Regions from separate parts of the Mesorhizobium sp. P3_A2 genome, predicted to be linked through region 2. Evidence: predicted binding sites of a transcription regulator. Region 2 holds the regulator's gene; the other holds the start of a gene.
The links. Region 2 encodes PhoB, which activates phosphate uptake and scavenging genes when phosphate is short. Its sites were predicted from a motif close to TGTCATNNANCTGTCAT; they were not measured.
Positions count from the first base shown of each region.

Region 1: the regulator PhoB is predicted to act here: its motif matches at 2,323-2,339, upstream of phnC (phosphonate ABC transporter ATP-binding protein).

Region 1 is NZ_JBFUGC010000004.1:473,065-477,413, reverse strand. Features, by position in the region: gene phnE (phosphonate ABC transporter, permease protein PhnE) at 1-294, opposite strand, end outside; gene phnD (phosphonate ABC transporter substrate-binding protein) at 349-1,257, opposite strand; gene phnC (phosphonate ABC transporter ATP-binding protein) at 1,403-2,251, opposite strand; gene AC1DXM_RS12670 (DUF1868 domain-containing protein) at 2,387-3,097, opposite strand; gene AC1DXM_RS12665 (N-acetyltransferase family protein) at 3,169-3,660, opposite strand; gene AC1DXM_RS12660 (DapH/DapD/GlmU-related protein) at 3,872-4,349, opposite strand, start outside.
Region 2 is NZ_JBFUGC010000009.1:108,010-112,358, reverse strand. Features, by position in the region: gene xylF (D-xylose ABC transporter substrate-binding protein) at 1-688, opposite strand, end outside; gene AC1DXM_RS21100 (ROK family protein) at 961-2,196, shown strand; gene phoB (phosphate regulon transcriptional regulator PhoB) at 2,228-2,917, opposite strand; gene phoU (phosphate signaling complex protein PhoU) at 2,934-3,638, opposite strand; gene pstB (phosphate ABC transporter ATP-binding protein PstB) at 3,680-4,349, opposite strand, start outside.

The DNA of each region.
Region 1 (4,349 bases), on a different contig from region 2:
GAAGTTGAATTCCTGGGTGCCGGTGTCATGTGGGGAGGCAATGTCGAACAGCGCCCGCCAGACGTCGTTCCAGTCCTTGGGGATCAGCCAGCTGAGGAAATCGAGGATGTGCGGCAGCCGGTCCCAGAAGTGGCCGGCGTTGGCCTCGTCGGCGAACCACATGCTGGAAAGCATCGCGGCAAGCAGCAGGCCGACGCCGAGCACGGTGTAGAGCCGGCGCAGCGATGTCTGGCGTCGCCAGGCATCGGCCGTCTGGTGAGGGGCGCCGGAGGGGGCTGTCACGGAAAGGGTCATGATCGGAGATGCAAAAAGGGCGGTGCTTTGAGCACCGCCCTTTCGATTTCGCCGTTAGCCGCCGATGGCTGCCTTACGGGCTTCGACGATGACGCTGTAGAAGTCAGGCTTGACCGGGACGTAGCCGGTGAAATCGCCGCCCTCGACGCCTTCGAAGCAGGCCTTGTCCTTCATCGGCAGGTCGGTGAAGAACGCGGTCAGCTTGGCGGTCATGTCGTCACCGAGTGCGGTGCGCACGACCAGCGGGCCGTTCGGGATCAGGCCCGAGCGCCAGACTTCGACGAAGTCGTTGGGGTCGACGGCGCCCTTGGCGACTTCCTTGTGGAAGGTGCCGGAGGTGTAGCCGTTCTTGAAGTCGCCGATGCCCGAGGAATCGTCCACCGCCACGTCGACCTTGCCGTCGCGGACAGCGAGGATGTTGTTCTCATGGCCGCCATTGAACTGGGTCGAGGCGAAGAAGGTTTCGTTCGAGGCGCCGGTGTCCTTCGGGATCTGGGTCAGCGGGATCAGGTAGCCCGAGGTCGAATCCGGATCGGCGTAACCGAGCTTCTTGCCCTTGGCCGACTTGATGTCGGTGATGCCGGAGGACTTCAGCGCCAAGCCGATCGAATAATAGCCAGTGGCGCCGTCGGTCTGCTGGGTGGTGAGGATCGGGGTGACCGCCTTCGGGTCCTTGATGTAGACGCTGGCGTAACCGGAAGCGCCGAGTTCGGCGAAGTCGAGCGTGCCGCCGAGCAGGCCCTGGATGACGCCGTCATAGTCGGCGGCCGGGAACAGCGACACTTTTTCGAAGCCGAATTCGGTCTTCAGGTGGTCGGCCAGGCACTGGTAGTTGCGCAGACGGTCGGTTTCGTTTTCACCGCCGAGGATGCCGACGCGGAATTCCTTGAGGTCGGCCGCGTGGGCCATGCTGGTTGCCATGGCGAGCACCGATACGGCGCTGAATACCATCTTCCTGAACATTTTATCTCTCCTGTAAGTTCCGGCCCCGCGCCGGCAGCGTTCTTAATTTTTGCAGGTGCCCTTGACGCGGGCTGACGATCCCAGTCGCTCAGTTCTTGTCCATGATCTTTTCCGAAAACCGGTATCCACTTTTCGGGATCATGGATCAGTACCCGGGGAATGCCGGCTCGAGCGGGCTGGCGGATGCTTCGATCTTTTGCTTGTAGGCGATGCTGGTCGAGGTGATGGCCTCGGAGATTTCAGCGCCATTGCTGTCGGCGCCATAGACCTGGCGCACCGCTTCGCGGTTGAGCTCTTCCGGCGCGCCGTCGAAGACGACCTTGCCGGCGGCCATGCCGATGATGCGGTTGCAATAGGCCCGCGCAGTGTCCAGCGTGTGCAGGTTGGTGACGACGGTGATGCCCTCGCGCAGATTGATGTCCTGCAACGAGTCCATCACCACCTTGGCGTTGAGCGGGTCGAGCGAAGCGATCGGCTCGTCGGCGAGCAGCACCTTCGGTTGCTGCATCATGGCGCGGGCAATGGCGACACGCTGCTGCTGGCCGCCGGACAGCGTGCCGGCGGGCTGAAGTGCGGTGCGGGCGATGTCGAGGCGCTCGAGCGCTGCGACCGCCTCGGCGCATTCGGCGCGGGTAAACATGCCCAGCAGGTTGGAGACGGTCGAGCGGTGATTGAGCCGGCCGAGCAGAACGTTGGTCAGGACGTCAAGGCGCGGCACAAGGTTGAACTGCTGGAAGATCATGGCGCAATCGCGCTGCCAGCGCCTGAGCGGCGAGCCGCGCAGCCGGGAAACCTCGGCGCCGTCAAAAAAAATCGACCCCTGGCTGGGGTCGATGAGACGGTTGATCATGCGAAGAAGAGTGGACTTGCCGGCGCCGGAGCGACCGATGATGCCGACCATCTGGCCCTGCGGGATCGACAGGTCGATGGCGCTGACGGCGGTGTTCTTGCCAAATCGGCGGGACACGCCGCAGATTTCGAGCGTTGCTGACATGGCTTAACTTTCAGTCCGGTCGCAGTTTGAAGGTCTGTTAACCCTCGCTAGCGCAGCCGCATGAACCTGCGGTGTCGGATTGATGTCAGTTTTGTTACCGCCCACAGACCCGTGCGCCGGTGGTGCTGCCGCTGGTCAGCCAAGCACCAGCAACTCCTCGAAATGGTTCATGTCCTTGAAGTTGCAGAAGGCCGGCGGCTGCAACTCGATCATCGGCGCCTTGCGGGCGAACTCGGCGAGACTGTCGTCGAAGAAGTCCTGCCAAGCGGTGGCCCTGTCGTCGGCGAGGCGCTGGGTCGGGTAGGCAAAGGTGATGTGGAAGGCGTAAGTGTCGTGATCGGGGTGGCGGTAGCCGAACGGTACTGACAGCGCGTCGCGCCAGGCGCTCATGACGCGCCGGTCCTCCTCGGTCGCGCCGGCAACGGTGAGTCCGGTCGGCACGACCTCGATGACTTCGACCTTGAACGGGCCGCGGCTCCGGAAGCCCTTCAAGCGCTCCAGATAGAGGCTGGTCATGGCGTCGATGCTGGTGTCGAGCGGCACGTCCTGCGGCCAGTAAGGCAGGCGGCGGCGATATTCGATTATGCCCTGGAACAGCGTCATGTGCAGGCTGGAGATGGGCGTGAAGGCGAGCCGGTCGGCATCCGGCATGGCGCGCATGCGCTCGCGCACCTCGATGACCACCGCTTCGGAAGGCGACCCCTTCACGAGATGGCTGACCACCGTGTTGCCGGGTTCGAGGAGGAAGTTGCCCGATGTGTCGTAACGGGTGCCGAGATGCACCGGTGGCGCCGGATTGGTGCCTTCGAAGAATCCGGCAAGCGAGGGTTTGACTGTGGCGAGCATGAGCGATCTCCTTGGGGAGATGGCGTCCTGTCCGAGTCATGTGTCAAGGGTATGAAACCCGCACACCTCTACTACAGCATGCGGTGCATCACGAAAGCGTCGACATATCCCAGCCGCGGATGGTCGAATGTTTGCGGTATCGTTCCGACAATGTCGAAGCCCAGCCGACGCCACAGCTTCACAGCGCGCTCGTTGCTGCTGATGACGAAGTTGAACTGAATGGCGCGGAAGCCGCGCTCGGCAGCCTGCTGCAACGAATGCAGGCACATCGCCGTGGCGACGCCTCGACCGCTCGAAGCCGCCGACGTGACGTAGCCGCAATTGGCGACGTGTGCGCCGCCGCCGCGCTGGTTGGCGTGGAGATAGTAGCAGCCAATCACGTCGCCGGCTTCCTCCGCGACGAACACATCGTGCCCATCGGAAAACCAGTAGCCCAGCGCTTGGTCGCGGTTCCAGTCGCGGGGCAGTGCATAAGTTTCGCCGGCCCGCAGGACGGGTTCGAGAATGGACCAGATCGCATCAGCGTCTGCCGGTGTTGCGGGACGAATGGTTGGCACGGTCAAGAACCCGTGTGGGATGGATCAAAGCCAGGTTGCGGCTAGGATGCCGAAAAAGATCAGAACAACAAAGGCTGTCACGATTCCGGGCTGCATGCCAGAGGCCGGAGGTGCGGGAATGTCCCTTCGCAAGGGCTGCATGAAACCCTCAAACATCCCGTATATTAGCATTGGCGCTTTTTCCTGAACACCGGCGAAAACGCGCGAAGGGTCGGCGCTAACCGCCGTATTTTTCCAGGAACGCCTCAGCCTCTAGCTCGCGAAAATCGTCGAGCGCGGCGCGCAGCCTGGCATGGTCCCAATCCCACCAGGCGAGTGCCTGGTAGCGCTCCGCCGTGCGGCGGTCGAAGCGCTCGCGGATCGGCTTTGCCGGCACGCCGCCGACGATGGTGTAGGGCGCGACATCCTTCGACACCACTGCACCGGCGCCGACCGCCGCGCCATCGCCGACCGTCACGCCGGGCAGGATGGTCGAGCCGTGGCCGAGCCAGGTGTCGTGGCCGATGGTGACGCGCTTGGCACGCCGCTGGGCGAAGAATTCGCTCTCATGCTCAGCGTCGTCCCAATAGTCGGAGGCGCGGTAGGTGAAGTGATGCAGCGTCGGGCGCCAGGTCGGGTGGTTGGTGGCGTTGATGCGCACGCTTGCTGCAATGTTGGAAAACTTGCCGATCGTCGCGCACCAGACGGCGCAGTCC
Region 2 (4,349 bases):
GCGCGGCGACGACGCCACCGGCGGTGCCGTCATTGGCCGCGACCACCGCATCGACCTTGTTGTCGTTCGCGGTCAGGAACTGTTCCATGTTCTTCTGGGCATTGGCCGGCAGCCAGCCATCCGTATAGGCTTCGCCAACATTCTTGATCTTGCCGCTGTCGATGGCCTCTTTCAGCACTTCCATCGAGCCGGCGAACAGGAAATCGGCATTCGGATCGGCACCCGAGCCCTTGATGAAGACGTAGTTGCCTTCCGGCTTGGCCTTGAACACTTCGCGGGCCTGCATGCGGCCGACTTCCTTGTTGTCGAAGGTCAGATAGAAGACGTCCTTGTTCTCGATCAGACGGTCATAGCCGACGACCGGAATGCCTTCGTCCAGCGCCTTCTGCACCGCCGGGCCGATGGCCGAGGCGTCCTGCGCCAGGATGATCAGCGAGTTGGCGCCCTGCGAGATCAGGCTCTCGACGTCGGTCAACTGCTTGCCGGGATTGGACTGCGCGTCGGCGGAAATGTACTTGTCGCCGGCCGCCTCGATCGCCGCCTTCATCGCCGCTTCGTCGGTCTTCCAGCGCTCTTCCTGGAAGTTCGACCACGACACGCCGATGACCTTGTCCTTCGCCTGCGCGACCGACACCAGCGTCAGCGACATGGCGACACCCGCCAGCATGGCGGCTGCAAATCTGTTCATGATAATCCTCCCTGCGCCGCGCGCGGCGCGACAAAACTGGCCCGAAGGCCGGCACACAGAGGCTCTATTTTTTCGAGCCTCGAAAAAATACTGGTCCAACGGCGAGGCGCTGTCAACATCGATTCTGATGGATTCTGATGGCTTCGCCGAATTTTTTCGAGACCCGCAATAAACAATGACAGCGCGGCCTGCTTCTGCCAATATTTGGCTGGCACCACCAAATGCCTCCACTATCATGAGGCGCGAGGAGGACCGGGAGGAAAACAAAAACGATGTCGGTTGGAATCCGCCACGATGATCTGCGTCGTCGCAACCGCGCGATGGTGATTTCGGCCGTGCGCCGGGCCGGCCAGCCGTCGCGGACCGAGATTGCGGCGACCACAGGCCTCAGCCATTCGACCATATCGGCGATCTCGTCTGATCTGATTCAAGAAGGCATCCTGGCCGAGAGCAAGCCTGGCGAGACCGGTGCGCTGAAGCGCGGCCGGCCTCAGGTCGGCCTTGGCCTCAACCCGGAGGCCGCCGCGGTGATGACCGTGGTGCTGTCGCTGAATTTCCTTTCCGTCACCGTCATCGACTATGCCGGCCAGGTGGTCGCCGAGGAGCAGCGCCGGCTGGATACGCTGACCATGCCGCGCGACGAGTTGATCGGCGAATGCACGGCAATCGTGCGGCGGCGGCTCGAGGATCCAGACCTCGATGTTCAGAGCATCGCCCGCATTGCCATGGGCATCCAGGGCATCACCGATTCGCAGGCGCGCGCCATGCTGTGGTCGCCGATCACGCCGCTGACCGACATTGCCTTCGCCGACATACTGGAAGCGGAATTCGGCATTCCGGCCACCATGGAAAACGATTGCAACATGATGGCAGTGGCGCTGCAATGGCGCCAGCCTGAGCGCTACCGCGACAATTTCATCGCTATCCTGCTCTCGCATGGCATCGGCATGGGGCTGGTGCTGAAGGGCGCGCTGTTCACCGGCACCCATTCCTCGGGCGGCGAGTTCGGCCACATGATCCACCGGCCCGGGGGCGCGCTGTGCCGTTGCGGGCGGCGCGGCTGCGTCGAGGCCTATGCCGGCAACTACGCCATCTGGCGCAGCGCCAAAATGATGAGCGAGGATGCCGAACCGGTCGATGTCGGCGACGCCGACATGCGGGCGCTCGCCGCACGTGCCCGCGAGACCGATGGCCCCGAGCGCGAAGCCTACCGCAAGGCCGGCGAGGCGCTTGGCTTCGGCCTCGGCAGCCTGTTCGCGCTGATCGATCCAGCACCTGTCGCCATGGTCGGAGTCAGCGCCGCCGCGTTCGATCTGATCGAACCGGCATTGCGCGAAGCGATTGCTCAGACCGCCGGCGGCCAGCACTCGAAATCGATCTCCTTCGACACCGAGCCCAACGAACTGCCGCTGATCCGCGAAGGCTGCGCCATGCGCGCGCTCAGCTTCGTCGACCAAGAGATTTTCGCACCGGGGATTCAAGCGAAGACGGGCAAGCACGTCGCCTGAGAGGGCCGGCGACGGCACGGCGCGCCGGGCCTTAGTCTTCCCGGATTGCGTAGCCAGCGCCGCGGATGGTGCGGATCACATCGGGCATGCGACCATTGTTGACCGCCTTGCGCAGGCGCCCGACATGCACGTCGACGGTGCGCTCGTCGATATAGATCGTCTCGCCCCAGACATTGTCGAGCAGCTGGCTGCGCGAGAACACGCGGCCGGGATGGCGCATCATGAATTCGAGCAGGCGGAACTCGGTCGGTCCGAGCCTGATTTCGCTCTTCTTGCGGTAAACGCGGTGCGATTCACGATCGAGCACGATGTCGCCGACCTTGAGCACGCTGGAGAGCACTTCCGGCTTGGCGCGGCGCAGCAGCGCTTTCACGCGCGCCATGAACTCCGGCGTGGAAAACGGCTTGACCAGATAGTCGTCGGCGCCGGTGGACAGGCCACGCACACGGTCGCTCTCCTCGCCACGCGCGGTCAGCATGATGATCGGCAGCCGTTCGGTCTCGGGCCGCATGCGCAGCCGCCGGCAGAGCTCGATGCCGGACACCGCCGGCACCATCCAGTCGAGCACCAGCAGGTCGGGAACGTTTTCCTGCAGCCGGATTTCGGCCTCGTCGCCGCGCGTCACCACCTCGACCTGGTAGCCTTCGGATTCGAGGTTGTAGCGGAGAAGCACGCCCAGCGGCTCCTCGTCCTCCACGACCATGATGCGTGGCGCGATCATCAGCAGTTCACCCTTGTCAGGCCGAAGTGGCCATCGCCGTCTCGTCCTGCTTCGGGCGATTGGCGGGCAATTGCTGGCCGGTCAGCACATAATACGCATTTTCAGCGATGTTGGTGACATGATCACCGATGCGCTCCAGATTCTTGGCGCAGAACAGGAGATGCGTGCAGGCGGTGATGTTGCGCGGGTCTTCCATCATGTAGGTCAAGAGTTCACGAAACACCGACGTGTATTTGACGTCGATACGTTCGTCCTCATTCCTGAGCTTTGCCAGTGCTGCCGCATCCGCGGCGGCATATTCCTCGACCACCCCTTGCACCTGGATCAGCACCAGCTGCGCCATCGCATCGATGGAATGCGAGAGGTCGCGCGGCGTGACGCTGAGGCCCACGGTGCCGACGCGCTTGGCGATGTTCTTGGCGAGATCGCCGATGCGCTCGAGGTCTCCGGCCATGCGGATCGAGCCGACCACGGCACGCAGATCGTTGGCCATCGGCTGGCGCTTGGCGATGAGCGTGATGGCGCGATCGTCGAGTTCCCGCTGGCGCGCGTCCATGATGGCGTCGTCGGACACGACACGTTGCGCCAGCGCATTGTCGGAATTGAGCAACGCTTTGGTCGAGCCGCTGACCATCGACCCGGCCAGATCGCCCATGTCGCGGATCAGCTTGCTGATCTGGCCCAACTCTTCATCGAAGGAGGCGACGGTATGTTCACCCATGATCCTGATCCTCGTGCCTGAAAATTCAACCGCTGGACGGCTCAGCCGAAGCGGCCGGTAATGTAGTCCTGGGTGCGCTTGTCGTCGGGATTGGTGAACATCTTGTCGGTGGCGCCCTCCTCGACGAGGTAGCCGAGGTGGAACATCGCCGTGCGCTGCGACACGCGCGCCGCCTGCTGCATCGAGTGGGTGACGATGACGATCGTGTAATTCTGGCGCAGCTCGTCGATCAGCTCCTCGACACGTGCGGTGGCGATCGGGTCGAGCGCCGAGCAGGGTTCGTCCATCAGGATCACTTCCGGCGACACCGCAATGGCGCGCGCGATGCACAGGCGCTGCTGCTGGCCGCCGGACAGTCCGGTGCCGGGCTCCTGCAGGCGGTCCTTGACCTCGTTCCAGATCGCCGCCTTCTTCAAGCTCGACTCGACGATCTGGTCCATGTCGGACTTGCGCTTGGCCAGCCCATGGATGCGCGGGCCGTAGGCAACGTTCTCGTAGATCGACTTCGGGAAAGGATTGGGCTTCTGGAACACCATGCCGACGCGAGCCCTGAGTTCGACGACGTCGATGTTCTTGTCGTAGATATCGTCCTCGTCGAGCGTGATCTTGCCGGTCACCCGCGCCGAATCGATGGTGTCGTTCATGCGGTTGAGGCAGCGCAGGAAGGTCGACTTGCCGCAGCCGGACGGGCCGATCAGCGCCGTCACCTGG